One region of the Pseudocitrobacter sp. 2023LY-00077 genome, then DNA from elsewhere that is predicted to be linked to it. Evidence: predicted binding sites of a transcription regulator. Region 1 holds the regulator's gene; the other holds the start of a gene.

Region 1 (3,420 bases):
GGAACGCATCGATAATCTGGTCGCTATTGATATCGCGCCGGTGGATTATCATGTGCGTCGCCACGATGAGATTTTTGCGGCGATTAACGCAGTCACCAACGCAGGTGTCTCCTCACGCCAGCAGGCCGCAACCGTGATGCGCGAATTTTTAGCCGAAGAAGGTGTGATTCAGTTTCTGCTGAAGTCGTTTGTTGACGGCGAGTGGCGCTTTAACGTACCGGTGCTGTGGGATCAGTACCCGCACATCGTCGGCTGGGAGACGATTCCGGCGTGGGATCATCCGGCACTGTTTATCCCCGGCGGAAATTCGCCTTATGTTACCGAAACTTACCGTAACGACCTGCTCTCGCAATTCCCACAGGCGCGTGCGCACGTCATTGCAGGCGCTGGCCACTGGGTGCATGCGGAAAAACCGGACGCGGTGCTGCGCGCCATCCGCCGATATTTAGCAGACTGATTAAAAACTCAACGACCGCGCGCCATTATGGCCGTGGTCGTTGGCGTGTCGGTTGCACTGATGTATGATTGCGCGCTGTCTGCACCGGGCGTTTCCCGGTAGCTTGTTTCCCCGAAGTCACTCTGAATCATGGCAAAAGAACAAACGGACCGAACGACAATTGATTTGTTCGCAAATGAGCGTCGGCCGGGAAGACCCAAAACCAATCCGCTTTCGCGTGACGAACAGCTGCGCATCAATAAGCGTAATCAATTAAAACGCGATAAAGTTCGCGGTTTGAAGCGCGTCGAGCTGAAACTCAATAACGATGCGGTAGATGCCCTGAACGAACTGGCAACCGCGCGCGATATGAGTCGCAGTGAGCTTATCGAAGAGATTCTGATGAGCCAGTTAGCCCTGCTTCGCGCGCAGGAAAAGCTCTGAAAATTTCATAAAATCCCGCTTTCATGTAGCAGAGTGTGCAGTCCGGTACGATTGCTGATTCCGCACCCTTCTCTGTTCTGCTATGATTGCCCTTATCTGTGGGCAATACGCCACCACCATATCATTAAGTTTCAAGAGGTTATTTAACTCATGGCAATCGTTGGCATTTTCTTTGGTAGCGACACCGGCAATACCGAAAATATTGCAAAAATGATTCAGAAACAGCTTGGTAAAGACGTTGCCGACGTGCATGACATTGCCAAGAGCAGCAAAGAAGACCTGGCTGCATTCGACATTCTGCTGCTGGGTATCCCTACCTGGTACTACGGTGAAGCCCAGTGCGACTGGGACGATTTCTTCCCGACGCTGGAAGAAGTTGATTTCAATGGCAAACTGGTTGCACTGTTCGGCTGCGGCGACCAGGAAGACTATGCGGAATACTTCTGTGATGCGCTGGGCACTATCCGCGACATCATCGAACCGCGCGGTGCGACCATCGTCGGCCACTGGCCAACAGCGGGTTACCACTTCGAAGCCTCTAAAGGCCTGGCCGATGACGACCACTTCGTAGGTCTGGCTATTGATGAAGATCGTCAGCCGGAACTGACCGCTGAACGTGTAGAAAAATGGGTAAAACAGATTTCTGAAGAGCTGCATCTGGAAGAGATCAAAAACGCCTGATTCTTGATGCGGCGTGACTTTTCAAATCACGCCGCATTAATAGGTAGAAGCAATCAAAATAATAGCTACAATTTTTTAACTTTTGAGCGTAAATCTGTACAATATCTTCTGAATTTAGCGAGTTTGCTGGTCAAGCCTCGTTTTCGAAATCTTTATTCGCCCAGGTCTTGCTGTTTTCATTTAGAAGGCGTCATTCTATAATGAGACGCATTACACTCGGTGCACTCTCTGTGATACTTCCGCGTTTGGAAGTCAATCGTTTAGCAACAGGACAGATTCCGCATGACTGACAACAATACCGCATTAAAGAAGGCTGGCCTGAAAGTCACACTTCCCCGGTTAAAGATCCTGGAAGTGCTTCAGGAACCAGACAATCACCATGTCAGCGCGGAAGACTTATACAAACGCCTGATCGACATGGGTGAAGAGATTGGTCTGGCGACCGTCTACCGCGTTCTGAACCAGTTTGATGACGCGGGCATTGTCACGCGCCATAATTTTGAAGGTGGCAAGTCCGTTTTCGAACTGACTCAACAACACCATCACGATCACCTGATCTGCCTCGACTGCGGCAAGGTTATCGAATTCAGCGATGATTCCATCGAAGCTCGTCAGCGTGAAATTGCCGCGAAACACGGTATCCGCCTAACCAACCACAGCCTGTACCTGTATGGTCACTGTGCTGAGGGCGACTGCCGCGAAGATGAACACGCGCACGATGGCGTAGAGAAGTAATTTCTTCGAGATTCTGAAAAGCCAACCTTCGGGTTGGCTTTTTTATTGCCTCTGTAAAGACAAAAAAAGCCGGAGACGCTTTAGGTCCCCGGCTCTGTGCAGGCCTTATTGTCTTACTTTGTCGTGTTATTACTGCGAATTTCCTGCCAGATTAACCCGCAATCTTTCTTCACGGCCTGATCGTTACCGGTTTTTCTCGCCAGAATGCACGCCTGATAATCGCTTACCCGCACGGTCTCCTGATTGGCAAACTGCTGGTGCGCCTTCTCCTGCTTCAGCACGTTCAGCACCTGCTGGCAGGCTTCGATTTTTTCCGGCGAGCCTTCTGCGGTGTTGATACAGGCGCTATAGGCATCTTTTAAACGCGTATCTTCTTTTGGTGCTTCAGACTGAGCGCAGCCCGCCAGCGCCGCGACCAGCGCAGCAATCATCACTATTTTTTTCATGTTATTAGCCTTATACGACACGGCGGGCTCTGCGGCCCGCCTGAATACTTATCAGAAGATGGTGAACGGTGCGATAACCATAAATTTCACGTCACGTTCATCCTGGAAGATGTTGCCGTAACCACCGCTCCAGCTCGGGATATCCGAGTGGTTGTCGTACTGGGTGAAGTGCAGTTTTAACAGAGTACCTTTCGCGCGCCCTTCCTGTACGGTGTATGCCACATCGAAGCTGTAAGAAGACTCTTCGATAGTTTTGTTTTTGTCGTAGTACGCGTCCGGGTTGATCTGCCAGGTAGACGGTTTGGCATCCCAGGCGTAGACGTATGATGCACCTACAGCCCAGCCCGGCAGGTTCCAGTTCTTCAGGTCATACATCGCACCGAAGAACACCGCTTTTTCGCCGTTGGCGTTGAAGTCAGAACGGTTATCCCACCACACATCGAGGCGACCGTTTGAGGAGGCGTAGGTTGGCGTCATACGCTGCAGGAAGTAGCCCTGCTGGCCTTCAGCCTTAACCCAGGTCCCTTCCAGACGCAGGTCAACCTGCCCCACTTTGTAACCGAAGGTCAGCGCCTGCAACCACGCGGTGCCGTCATAAATATCGTTTACGGTGCGGTCATCCACTTTATCGCGGGTACCGTAGAACTGATAGCTGGTAGACAGCGGGCTACCGGCGAT
Region 2 (3,420 bases), on a different contig from region 1:
TCGCCTGAATAACAGAACAGGCCTTTACCTCGTTCCGGTAAGGGAATAACGACAAGTCGGATGTTGTCGACGAATAAATCTGGAGAGTTTAATGAATATAAGCACACCGATGCTGGTGACTTTTTTTGTCTATATCTTTGGCATGATATTAATTGGGTTTTTCGCCTGGCGATCGACGAAAAACTTCGATGATTATATCCTCGGGGGACGAAGTCTTGGGCCTTTTGTGACGGCGCTTTCTGCGGGCGCGTCGGATATGAGCGGTTGGCTGCTGATGGGCCTGCCGGGGGCCATTTTTATCGCCGGTATCTCGGAAAGCTGGATTGCTATCGGCCTGACCGTTGGCGCGTGGATCAACTGGAAACTGGTTGCCGGTCGTCTGCGTGTACACACCGAAGCCAACAATAATGCGCTGACGCTGCCGGATTACTTCACCGGACGCTTTGAAGATAAGAGCCGCGTACTGCGCATTATCTCTGCGCTGGTGATTCTGCTGTTCTTCACCATCTATTGTGCGTCAGGCATTGTGGCCGGGGCGCGTCTGTTCGAAAGCACCTTCGGCATGAGTTATGAAACGGCGCTGTGGGCCGGTGCCGCCGCGACCATCATTTACACCTTTATCGGCGGCTTCCTCGCCGTGAGCTGGACCGACACCGTGCAGGCCAGCCTGATGATTTTCGCGCTGATTCTGACGCCGGTGATGGTTATCCTCGCCGTGGGCGGCCTGGATGATTCGATGGAGGTTATCAAGCAAAAGAGCATTGAGAACATCGATATGCTCAAAGGGCTGAACTTCGTCGCCATCATTTCCCTGATGGGCTGGGGGCTTGGTTACTTCGGTCAGCCGCACATTCTGGCGCGTTTCATGGCGGCAGATTCCCACCACAGCATCGTGCATGCGCGTCGTATCAGTATGACCTGGATGATCCTGTGTCTGGCGGGTGCGGTCGCGGTTGGCTTCTTTGGTATCGCCTACTTCCAGAATAACCCGGCGGTTGCGGGCCCGGTAAGTCAGAACGCCGAACGCGTGTTTATCGAACTGGCGCAAATCCTGTTTAACCCGTGGATTGCCGGTATTCTGCTTTCAGCGATTCTGGCCGCGGTGATGTCTACCCTGAGCTGCCAGTTGCTGGTGTGCTCCAGCGCGATTACGGAAGACCTGTACAAAGCGTTTCTGCGTAAAAACGCCAGCCAGAAAGAGCTGGTGTGGGTAGGGCGTTTGATGGTGCTGGTGGTGGCGTTGGTGGCGATTGCGCTGGCGGCAAACCCGGAAAACCGCGTACTTGGTCTGGTGAGTTACGCCTGGGCAGGCTTTGGCGCGGCGTTTGGCCCGGTGGTACTGTTCTCGGTGCTGTGGTCACGTATGACGCGTAACGGCGCGCTGGCGGGGATGATTATCGGTGCGGTAACCGTGATCGTCTGGAAGCACTTCGAGCTGCTGGGCCTGTACGAAATCATTCCGGGCTTCATTTTCGGTAGCCTGGGGATTGTTATCTTCAGCCTGCTGGACAAAGCACCGTCAGCGGCGATGCGTAAACGCTTCGAAGAAGCGGACGCACATTACCATTCTGCACCGCCGTCGCGTTTACAGGCGGAGTAAACACGTTGCCGGATGCGCTGCGCTTATCCGGCCTACAGGAGAATTTGTAGGCCGGATAAGGCGTTAGCCGCATCCGGCATTTTATCATCCGAAATTTCCCGCCTGCACATCTTACTGCTTTTACATTTGCTTATCATTTCCGACATATTTCACTTGAATTTCGTCTTTGCGTAATGATAATCGCTATCACTCACATTTACTTTTCTTTGCATGTGTTGACTGCGATTCACATTTAAGGACGTTCGCATGTTTGTGCCTTTTTTGATTATGCTGCGCGAAGGATTAGAAGCCGCGCTGATTGTTAGCCTTATCGCCAGCTATTTGAAACGCACACAGCGTGGTGGCTTGATAGGCGTGATGTGGATTGGCGTATTCCTGGCTGCGGCGCTCTGCCTCGGGCTGGGTATCTTTATCAACGAAACCACCGGCGAATTCCCGCAAAAAGAACAGGAGCTGTTTGAAGGTATCGTGGCGGTTATCGCCGTCGTCATCCTGACCTGGATGGTGTTCTGGATGCGCAAAGTATCGCGCAACGTAAAACAGCAGCTGGAACAGGCGGTGGATAACGCGCTGGCGCGGGGCAATCACCACGGCTGGGCGCTGGTGATGATGGTCTTTTTCGCCGTGGCGCGTGAAGGGCTGGAATCGGTGTTCTTTCTGCTGGCGGCATTCCAGCAGGATCTCGGTATCTGGCCACCGCTGGGCGCGGTGCTGGGGCTGGCGACAGCCGTCGTGCTGGGCTTCTTGCTCTACTGGGGCGGCATTCGCCTGAACCTTGGCGCGTTCTTCAAATGGACCAGCCTGTTTATTTTGCTGGTCGCCGCAGGGCTTGCCGCCGGAGCGATTCGCGCGTTCCACGAAGCCGGGCTGTGGAACCACTTCCAGGATGTCGCGTTTGATTTCAGCGGCACGCTCACCACCCACTCACTGTTTGGCACGTTGATGGAAGGCATATTTGGCTACCAGGAAGCGCCAAGCGTCAGTGAAGTGGCGGTCTGGTTACTCTATTTACTGCCTGCGCTGGCGCTCTTTTTCTGGCCAGCGCGCGCGCCGAATGCAGCATCACGTATCGCCCCGTAAGGCAAATGGCTTTTACTCATTGAAAGGGATGGACCATGAACACTATTTTTCGCCGTAGCGTGCTCGCCGCGCTGTGCTCTTTCGCATTCTCTGCGCAGGCTGCTGACATTCCGAAGGTCAATGTCACGGTAAACGACAAACAGTGTGAGCCGATGACGCTCACCGTCAATGCCGGTAAAACACAGTTTATCATTCAGAACCATAGCCAGAAGGCGCTGGAGTGGGAGATCCTCAAGGGCGTGATGGTGGTAGAAGAGCGTGAAAATATCGCGCCGGGCTTTACGCAAAAAATGACCGCCAATCTGCAACCGGGTGAATATGAGATGACCTGCGGCCTGCTGACCAACCCGAAAGGCAAGCTGATTGTTAAAGGTGAAGCCACGAAGGATGCGGCGAAAGCCGATGCGGTATTAAGCCTGGGCGAGGCGATTACCGCCTATAAAACCTATGTGACTGCGCAGACGGCAGAGCTGGTAAAAGCCACTAAAGCCTTTACCGATGCGGTGAAAGCGGGGGATATCGAAAAAGCGAAATCCCTGTACGCACCTACGCGTCAGTACTACGAACGTATTGAACCAATTGCAGAGCTGTTCTCTGACCTCGATGGCAGCATCGATGCCCGTGAAGATGATTATGAGCAGAAAGCCGCTGACCCGAAATTCACCGGCTTCCACCGTCTTGAGAAGGCACTCTTTGGCGACAACAGCACCAAAGGAATGGATAAGTATGCCGAACAGCTT

The links. Region 1 encodes Fur, which represses iron uptake genes when iron is present. Its sites were predicted from a motif close to ATAATAATGAGAACNACTATCAA; they were not measured.
Region 2: a site for Fur is predicted at 1,774-1,796, ahead of efeU (iron uptake transporter permease EfeU). Genes of this name have one in related genera too.

Annotation. Positions count from the first base shown of each region.
Region 1 covers NZ_JBSPEI010000007.1:154,368-157,787, reverse strand. Annotated here, with positions in the region: gene ybfF (esterase) at 1-457, shown strand, start outside; gene ybfE (LexA regulated protein) at 587-880, shown strand; gene fldA (flavodoxin FldA) at 1,031-1,561, shown strand; gene fur (ferric iron uptake transcriptional regulator) at 1,844-2,296, shown strand; gene chiQ (ChiQ/YbfN family lipoprotein) at 2,410-2,742, opposite strand; gene chiP (chitoporin ChiP) at 2,794-3,420, opposite strand, start outside.
Region 2 covers NZ_JBSPEI010000011.1:193,079-196,498, reverse strand. Annotated here, with positions in the region: gene putP (sodium/proline symporter PutP) at 92-1,600, shown strand; gene efeU (iron uptake transporter permease EfeU) at 1,847-2,680, shown strand; gene efeO (iron uptake system protein EfeO) at 2,716-3,420, shown strand, end outside.